Regions from separate parts of the Exiguobacterium sp. B2(2022) genome, predicted to be linked through region 1. Evidence: a T-box and tRNA genes for the amino acid it is inferred to sense, from the RefSeq annotation. Region 1 holds a T-box; the other holds one or more tRNA genes.
The links. The T-box of region 1 lies ahead of ON063_RS08785 (valine--tRNA ligase). A T-box ahead of a tRNA ligase gene usually reads a tRNA of that ligase, here a tRNA-Val.
Positions count from the first base shown of each region.

Region 2: it encodes a tRNA-Val, which carries the amino acid that the T-box ahead of ON063_RS08785 (valine--tRNA ligase) is inferred to sense. The anticodon was not compared.

Region 1 is NZ_JAPEHX010000036.1:20,697-25,288, reverse strand. It holds gene ON063_RS08790 (hypothetical protein) at 1-332, opposite strand, end outside; gene ON063_RS08785 (valine--tRNA ligase) at 426-3,077, opposite strand; T-box leader at 3,135-3,357, opposite strand; gene hemL (glutamate-1-semialdehyde 2,1-aminomutase) at 3,405-4,592, opposite strand, start outside.
Region 2 is NZ_JAPEHX010000039.1:10,266-14,857, forward strand. It holds gene ON063_RS09195 (DMT family transporter) at 1-329, shown strand, start outside; gene ON063_RS09200 (DMT family transporter) at 326-640, shown strand; gene ON063_RS09205 (GNAT family N-acetyltransferase) at 712-1,269, shown strand; tRNA gene ON063_RS09210 (tRNA-Val) at 1,357-1,429, shown strand; gene ON063_RS09215 (DUF554 domain-containing protein) at 1,579-2,277, shown strand; gene ON063_RS09220 (pyrroline-5-carboxylate reductase family protein) at 2,310-3,098, opposite strand; gene yidD (membrane protein insertion efficiency factor YidD) at 3,291-3,560, shown strand; gene ON063_RS09230 (alanine/glycine:cation symporter family protein) at 3,690-4,592, shown strand, end outside.

The DNA.
Region 1 (4,592 bases):
TTCTCACGGTCAGGGACGGTCATCGCAACTAAACCGATCCCCCCGACCATCGTCTCCGTTATAATGTAATCCTTCGACAACTGTCTTGTCGAGCCATCTTCATATTGAAGGGTGATTTGTTCCACGACCGCGTCCGAGACCCGTTCTGTCCCTGGTTGTACTTCGGCAATCGTCGTCCCCGTCACGTCTACGTCGGGGAATTGCGATTCATCAATCACTCCCTCCTGTTCTACCTCTTCCACACCCGCCTTCTCCACAGACTCCGTCTCTTCTGATGGTGTACATCCAGCCAGTCCCAACATAAGAACACATATTACCCCAAGTCGTCTCATCTCATATCCCCTTTCTCCGTCCATCTCTCCAAATTCTACCAAAACACAAAAAAACCTTCTTCAGAGAATCAATCTCCAAAGAAGGTGTATATCTTACTTACGCAACTCTTCCAAACGGGCGCGGACCGCGTCACGCTTGTCGAGGTAGTCTTTTTCTTTTGCTTTCTCTTCGTCGATGACGTGAGCCGGTGCCTTGGCGATGAAGCCTTGGTTTCCGAGTTTCTTCTGTACGCGCTCGACTTCTTTCTCATACTTCGCCACTTCTTTTTCAAGACGGGCGATTTCTTCTTCGAAGTTGATGAGGTCTGCGAGCGGGATGAAGAGCTCCGCTCCTGTCATGATCGCGGACATCGACTTATCCGGAGCCGTGAGGCCACGTCCGATTTCAAGCTCTGTCGCGTTCGTGAACTTGCCAATCGTCATTTCGTTCGCGCTCAAGTAACCTTGCGTCGCATCGTCGCTCGTCGAGATAAAGAGCTGGATTGGTTTTGACATCGGTGCGTTCACTTCTGCACGGATGTTACGAACTGAGCGGATGACGTTCATCACAGCTTCAAACGCTGGAACTGAATCTGCGAAGTGAAGGTCGTCACGACGCGTTGGGTAGCTTGCACGAACGATTGAATCGCCTTCGTGCGGCAAGTGCTGCCAGATTTCCTCTGTGAGGAACGGCATGAACGGGTGCATGAGACGCATGATTGAATCAAGCGTGTGCGCGAGGACCGAACGTGTCGTGTGCTTCGCTGCTTCGTCCTCACCATAGAGTGTAAGTTTCGCCATCTCGATGTACCAGTTACAGAACTCTTCCCAGATGAAGTTGTACAAGTAGCGACCTGCTTCACCGAACTCGTACTTGTCGACGAGGCGTGTCACTTGGTCGATCGTATCGTTCAAGCGTGTCAAAATCCACTTGTCAGCAAGTGTCTTCTCGCCCGTGAGGTCGATCTCTTCCACTTTGAGTCCATCCATGTTCATGAGAGCGAAACGGCTCGCGTTCCAAATCTTGTTCGAGAAGTTCCATGTCGACTCGATCTTCTCCCAATAGAAACGAAGGTCGTTCCCTGGTGTCGAACCTGTGAGGAGGAACCAACGAAGTGAATCCGCTCCGTACTGGTCGATGACTTCCATCGGGTCAACGCCGTTACCGAGTGATTTCGACATCTTGCGTCCTTCCGAGTCACGGATGAGACCGTGGATAAGGACATCGTTGAACGGTTGCTTCCCTGTGAACTCGAGTGATTGGAAGATCATGCGTGATACCCAGAAGAAGATGATATCGTATCCCGTAACGAGCGCGCTCGTCGGGAAGTAACGGTTGAAGTCCGGTGCGTCCGTATCCGGCCAGCCCATCGTTGAGAACGGCCAAAGCGCTGACGAGAACCATGTGTCGAGGACGTCCTCATCTTGTGTCCAGTTCTCACTGTCCGCTGGTGCTTCTTTTCCTACATACACTTCACCTGTCTCATTATGGTACCAAGCTGGGATGCGGTGGCCCCACCAAAGTTGACGGCTGATACACCAGTCGCGGATGTTCTCCATCCAACGGAGGTATGTGCCTTCGAAGCGTTCTGGGACGAAGTTGACTTTCGTGTCGGCGTTTCCTTGTGCTTCGAGTGCCGCTTTTGAGAGTGGCTCCATATCAACGAACCATTGTTTCGAAAGGTATGGCTCGATGACTGCGCCTGAACGCTCTGAGTGACCGACCGAGTGCGTGTGCGGCTCAATCTTCACGAGTGTGCCGTCCGCCTCTAAGTCTTTGACGAGTTGCTTGCGGCATTCGAAGCGGTCAAGCCCTTCGTACTTGCCAGCGTTCTCGTTCATCTTCCCGCCTTCGTCCATGACGAGGATACGTGGAAGTTCGTGACGGTTTCCAATTTCAAAGTCATTCGGGTCGTGGGCTGGCGTGATCTTCACGCAACCTGTACCGAATTCCATGTCGACGTAGTCATCCGCAACAATCGGAATCTCACGGTTCATGACCGGAAGCATGATCGTCTTACCGATGAGGTGTGTGTAACGCTCATCTTTCGGGTTGACGGCAACCGCCGTATCTCCGAGCATCGTCTCTGGACGTGTCGTCGCGATCTCGATGTGACCTGAGCCGTCAGCGAGTGGATACTTCATGTGATAGAACGCACCCTCGACTTCTTGGTAAATAACCTCGATATCCGAAACGGCCGTCTTTTGAGCCGGGTCCCAGTTGACGATATATTCGCCACGGTAGATCAAACCTTTCTCATACAAGCGAACGAACACTTCTTGAACGGCTTTTGAGAGCCCTTCGTCGAGTGTGAAGCGTTCACGTGAATAGTCGAGACCGAGACCGAGTTTAGACCATTGGTCGCGAATCGTCTTCGCGTACTCGTCTTTCCATTCCCACGTCTTCTCGAGGAACTTCTCACGTCCGAGGTCGTAACGCATGACGCCTTCTTCACGGAGCTTTTGTTCAACTTTCGCCTGTGTCGCGATGCCGGCATGGTCCATCCCTGGGAGCCAGAGCACGTCATAGCCTTGCATGCGCTTGAGGCGCGTCAACAAGTCTTGGAGCGTCGTGTCCCAAGCGTGACCGAGGTGAAGTTTCCCCGTAACGTTCGGTGGTGGGATGACGATTGTGTACGGTTGTTTCGAATCGTCCTCGTCTGCTTTAAATACATCGTTTTCTAACCAGTAGTCGTACCATTTTGACTCCGTCGCACTTGGGTCGTACTTCGTCGGCATGGTGATTTCATTTGTCTCATGGGCCATGTGTGGCGCCTCCTCTATATCTTAATGAACACAAAAACGGCTTCTCTCGTCCTATACGCTAAGGACGAAAGAAGCCGTGATCTTCCGCGGTACCACCTTAGTTCGCCAACAAGTGGCGCACTCAAAATCGAATAACGGTCGATGGACCGAACTTTCTTACTCCATTCAGAAAGTCAGCTCCGAGGCGACTTCCGCGTCCATCCCTCGCAACCTTTCACCAAGCGGTCGCGTCTCTAAAAAGGAATGGATGATGCGTACTACTCCTCATCAATGCTTTTCATCGTATCTGTTAGATAATTGTAGCGACAGAAACGTCAGCAGTCAAGATTAGAGTGAAAACTCTTCTTGAAGCTCCTTGAACGTCGCCTCGACCGCTGCAATCGTCTTCTCGATATCCTCATCCGTATGCGCCGTCGAGAGGAACAATCCTTCGAACTGTGACGGTGGCAAGAATACGCCGCGCGCTGCCATCTTCTGATAGTACGAACGGAACATCTCGAGGTTCGCCGATTTCGCTTTTTCGAAGTTCGTTACTTTCTCGTTCGTGAAGAAGAAACCAAACATCGAGCCAGCACGGTTCGTGTCGTGCGGGATGTTGTATTTCTCACCAGCTTGCGTAAATCCTTCCGCGAGACGGTCTGCCTTACGCTCGAACTCCGCGTAGTGCTCAGGCTTCAGTTGCGAGAGTGTCGTGTAACCAGCAATCATCGCGAGTGGGTTACCCGAGAGCGTACCCGCTTGATAGATTGGACCTTGCGGCGCAATCTGTTCCATGATTTCGCGTTTCCCGCCGTAAGCACCGACCGGAAGTCCGCCGCCGATGACCTTACCGAGACATGTGAGGTCCGGTGTGACACCGAAGTATCCTTGTGCACAGTTGTACCCGACACGGAAGCCTGTCATGACCTCATCAAAGATGAGAAGCGCACCATTTTGTTCCGTGATTTCACGAAGTCCTTCGAGGAACCCTGGTTGTGGTGGCACGAAGCCCATGTTTCCAGCTGCCGGTTCGACGATGACACCAGCGAGGTCGTCACCGTATTTCTCAAACGCGACGCGGACAGCGTCCAAGTCGTTGTAAGGAACCGTGAGCGTATGGCTCGCGAGCTCTTTCGGTACACCTGGTGAGTCCGGGAGACCGAGTGTCGCGACACCAGATCCTGCTTTAATGAGAAGCGAGTCGCCGTGTCCGTGGTAGCATCCTTCGAACTTCAAGATCTTCGTCTTCCCTGTATAGCCGCGTGCGAGGCGAAGTGCCGCCATCGTCGCTTCCGTACCCGAGTTGACCATACGAACCATCTCGATTGATGGGACGCGGTTGATGACGAGTTCTGCCATCTTCGTCTCGAGCTCGGTCGGCGTCCCGAACGTCCAGCCTTTTTCAGCTTGTTCTTGAATCGCTTTCGTGACGACAGGGTCACGGTGACCGAGGATGAGGGGTCCCCATGAGAGGACGTAATCGATATACTCGTTGCCATCGATGTCATAGACGCGTGAACCTTCACCACGTTCGGC
Region 2 (4,592 bases), on a different contig from region 1:
TCGCCTGGATTTCTCTTTTGTTCGCAGGATTGCTTGAAATCATTTGGGCAACGACGATGAAATTGTCTGAAGGGTTTACCGTTCTTGGTCCGACGTTATGGACGATTGTACTCTTGGTTGTCAGTTTCGGCTTACTCGCCAAAGCATTCCGGGTTTTACCTGCAGGTACAGGGTATGCCGTCTTCACGGGAATCGGAGCGGTTGGAACGGTGATTGTCGGTGCTCTTCTTTTTGACGAGGCGCTCAGCGGCTGGAAACTTTTACTTGTGACGACGTTGATCATCGGAATCATCGGGTTGAAACAAGTGACAGGAGGAGAAGAAGCATGAGTTGGGTATATTTGATCGGTGCAGGGATTGCTGAGATGACAGCCGTTTTCTTTATGGGGAAATCGAAAGGGTATCAAATTTTGAAATGGTCAATCTTATCGATTTTGTCGTTCGCGCTCAGTTTTTATTGGCTCTCGAAGTCGCTTGAAGACATTCCGTTAAGCTTGGCTTACTCCATCTGGGTCGGAATCGGAGCGGCAGGTGGCGTCATTCTAGGCATGCTCTATTTAAATGAGTCTAAAAGCCGCTGGCGAATCTTTTATCTAATGATGATTATCGGCAGTGTGGTCGGTTTAAAAGTTGTATCGTAAAGGATTGAAACAAGCTGAAAACGGGAATTGAATAATTCAGATTATGAGATGGAAGAAAGGGGCGGAAAACGATGCATCTTGTCGAGTTGCAGTCCGAACGTTTGCGGTTTGAACCGTACACGATCTCTGATTTCTATTTTGTTAAGTCGCTTCTCCAAGATCCTCGGGTGATGCGCTTCATCAGTCCGGATGGGAGACCGTATACAGACGAACAAACAATCGAATGGTTCGAACGTCAATTGGCCCGCTATGAAACGGGACGCCAGACGGGACTATTGAAGCTGATGACGTTCGAAAGTGATGAACCGATTGGTCATGCAGGTACGTTGCTTCATGAGTTAGACGGTAAACTCGAGCTAGAAGTCGGCTATTGGTTGTCACCGAAGCATTGGCATATGGGTTACGGACGTGAAGCGGCCGCGCGATTGATGCAGTATGCCTTCACTGAAGGAGAGAAGGAAATCATTTCACTCATTCATCCAGAAAACGTTCCGTCTCAGCGTGTGGCTAAAGCGAATGGTCTTCATTGGGACCGTGATACCTTATATCAGAACATGCTCGTCTCCGTTTATGCGGGTGATTTGGAACGCCTCTGCCGGCATATTGATCGCCAACAAATGACGCGTTAAAAAAATCTATAAAAAAATAAAAAAAGTTGTTGCCAACTTAATAGTTTCTTGATATATTAATAGTGTCCTTAAGAGAGGACACGACCTGATTCTGTAGCTCAGCTGGGAGAGCGCTACCTTGACAGGGTAGAGGTCGCTGGTTCGAGCCCAGTCAGAATCACTTGGGTGCCAAACCCTCGAGAAACCCACCGGAACATGGGTTTCCGCGAAGCCACTTCTTGCGAGAAGTGGCTCTTTTTTTGTATATTGACACGGCACGAAAGCAATTGGTATATTCCTCTCAATACATATAGAAACGGGGAATGCGACATGGTGCTAACGGGAACCCTCGTCAATGCCGGATTAATCGTCATCGGGTCATTGTTAGGTCTCTTATTTCACCGCATTCCAGAGCGTATGAAAGAAACGGTGACGGCAGCAATCGGGCTTGCGGTCATCTTGCTCGGCATTCAAATGGGGATGAAAAGTGAAAACTTTTTGATTGTCATCGGAAGTCTTGTCGTCGGGTCTGCGCTCGGGGAATGGTGGAAGCTAGATGAAGTATTGAATGAAATCGGCTACCGGCTTGAGCGGCGTCTTGGAAGTCAATCGAGTGTAGCGGAAGGGTTCGTTACGGCAACGCTCATCTTCGTCATCGGCGCGATGGCAATCATTGGGGCGCTCGATAGTGGATTACGTGGCGACCATGACGTCCTGTATACGAAAGGGTTGATTGATGGATTTACAGCCCTCGTGTTGAGTTCGACGCTCGGCATCGGTGTCATGTTTTCGGCCGTTCCGGTGTTATTGTATCAGGGTGGGATTGCACTACTCGCCATTCAAATCATGAAGTTCATTCCGGAGTCGCTCATGGACAGCTTCATTTTAGAAATGACTGCGACCGGTGGTGTGATGATCGTGGCGATTGGCTTAAACTTGGTCGGGATCACAAAAATTCGCGTGGCCAACTTATTGCCGGGAATTTTAATCGTGGCACTTATTGTATCGGTCATACAGATGACGACGTAAAAAATGGGCGGAAGCGTGGCTTCCGTCCATTTTTATGGTTTCTCAATTGTTTCATGATCTTCTTTGGCACTTTCGCGTAAGGCTGAAGACATCACATCGGCAAGGTTGCGGTCGCGTAGCACGCCGACTCCACGATCCGTCGGTCCACCTGGAGCAGCGACATCAGCAATGAGTTCGTTCGTCTCGCGTGTTTCGTGTGACAGCAACTCTGCAGAGCCTTTCATCGCCTGGGCGACAATTTGACGAGCCGTTGCTTCGTCGTATCCCACGTCGGTCAAGACCGGTGTCATCGCACCGACAATCTCATAGAAGAAAGCCGGGCTACAACCTGCGGCTGCCATGAATGCCGACATCGTCTTCGCATCCGTGATGGCCGTTCGACCGACACGTTCAAAGAGGGCAGTCGCTTTTGTACGATCTGTCTCATCTGTTTCAGGACCGAACCATAAGCCTGTCATCCCGCTCCGATATGCGACAGGCGTGTTTGGCATCGCGCATACGGCAGGAAGCCCTGAAGCTTCTTCTAATTGACTCGGTTCGATGTGTGCCGCGACAGATACAAGAAGTGGGGTGTTCCACTCTTTCGACTCCACGTATGGAATGACACCGTCCGGTTGCATCGCTAATACGACGATCTCATAGTCGTTGACATTTTCTTCTTCAACGATGTGTACGCCGAGTTCGTCTTGTAGTGCGAGCAATCGTTCCCGGTCGCTTCGGTTCGTCATCGTGATGTTTGTCGGTTCGATCCCAGAGTCAATCCATCCTCGAACGAGTGCCTCACTCATAGATCCTGCGCCGACCATTAGTAATTGTTTCATCATCCGTCACCTCTTCTTTTCGATTCGGTCAATAGTTATGTTGACTATCATAACAAACCTGCTCTCGAATATCGCCCATCTTGCTCATTTGTAAGGAGATGGAAAAGGATTTGATACATAAAACGATGCACATGACAAACGTTTCAAATCGCGCTATGATGGCACTAATTCAAAAGAGTGAGGCGAAATCGTGTGAAACGTGTACTAGTAAAAGGGATTCAAGGTTATCAACGTTTTATTTCACCATTAAAGCCGCCGACATGCCGATTTTATCCGAGCTGTTCGCATTATGGGATCGAAGCAATTGAAAAACACGGGGCCGTCAAAGGGAGTTATTTAACCGCTCGCCGACTGATCCGTTGCCAACCGTTTCACCCAGGTGGGCTCGATTATGTACCGGATACATTTGATTGGAAAGCGCCTTTACAACGAGAGAAGCCTGAGTCGCAGCGAGACGAGTGAATTCGTCTCGCTGTTTGTATACAGATGTACGTTTCGAACAGTTGTTTTAGCACAATACTTTTGCATTGTTCTAAGTATTCTGAAAAAATAGGGATGTACACTATTTTTCGGGGAAAGGGGATACTTTGTATGGGGCAATCATTTAGTGAATGGGTGAGTACGGCATCCAATTTTGTATGGGGACCACCGCTTTTAATTTTGCTTGTGGGGACAGGCATTTACTTGACGGTGCGTCTAGGGGGAATTCAAATCACCAAATTACCGTATGCATTGAAATTGGCGTTTTCGAAAAACCAGGATCAATCCTCTAAAGGGGATATCAGTCACTTCCAGGCGCTCATGACTGCGCTTGCGGCGACCGTCGGTACGGGGAATATCGTCGGGGTGTCGACAGCGGTTGTATTAGGAGGACCAGGAGCCATCGTATGGATGTGGGTGTCCGGATTCTTTGGGATGGCAACAAAATATGCGGAAGCTGTTCTGGCTGTTAAGTATCGGGTCACCGATGAACGCGGTCAGATGGCTGGTGGACCGATGTACTATCTGGAACGAGGATTGAATCAACGTTGGTTAGCCGTAGCATTTGCGGCATTTGCCTCGATTGCGGCGTTCGGGATTGGGAATGGGGTCCAAACGAACTCTGTCGCACTCGCGCTCAAAACGACATTTGACGTACCACTCTACATATCTGGTATTCTGATCATGATTTTTACAGGGGCAGTCATTCTTGGAGGCGTGCGTTCGATCGGAAAAGTAGTCAGCTATTTTGTTCCTGTCATGATCGCCTTTTATTTAGGTAGCGGCCTATTGATCATGATTATGAACTACTCGCTTATTCCAGATGCATTCGCGCTGATCTTTAGCAGTACGTTCAGTGCAGAAGCCATCGGTGGAGGCGCGATTGGGGCAGCTATTCGTTACGGGGTCGCACGTGGTGTGTTCTCAAACGAAGCAGGTCTTGGTTCCGCTCCGATTGCTGCAGCGGCAGCGAAAACAGATATGCCTGGTCGTCAAGCGCTCGTCTCGATGACA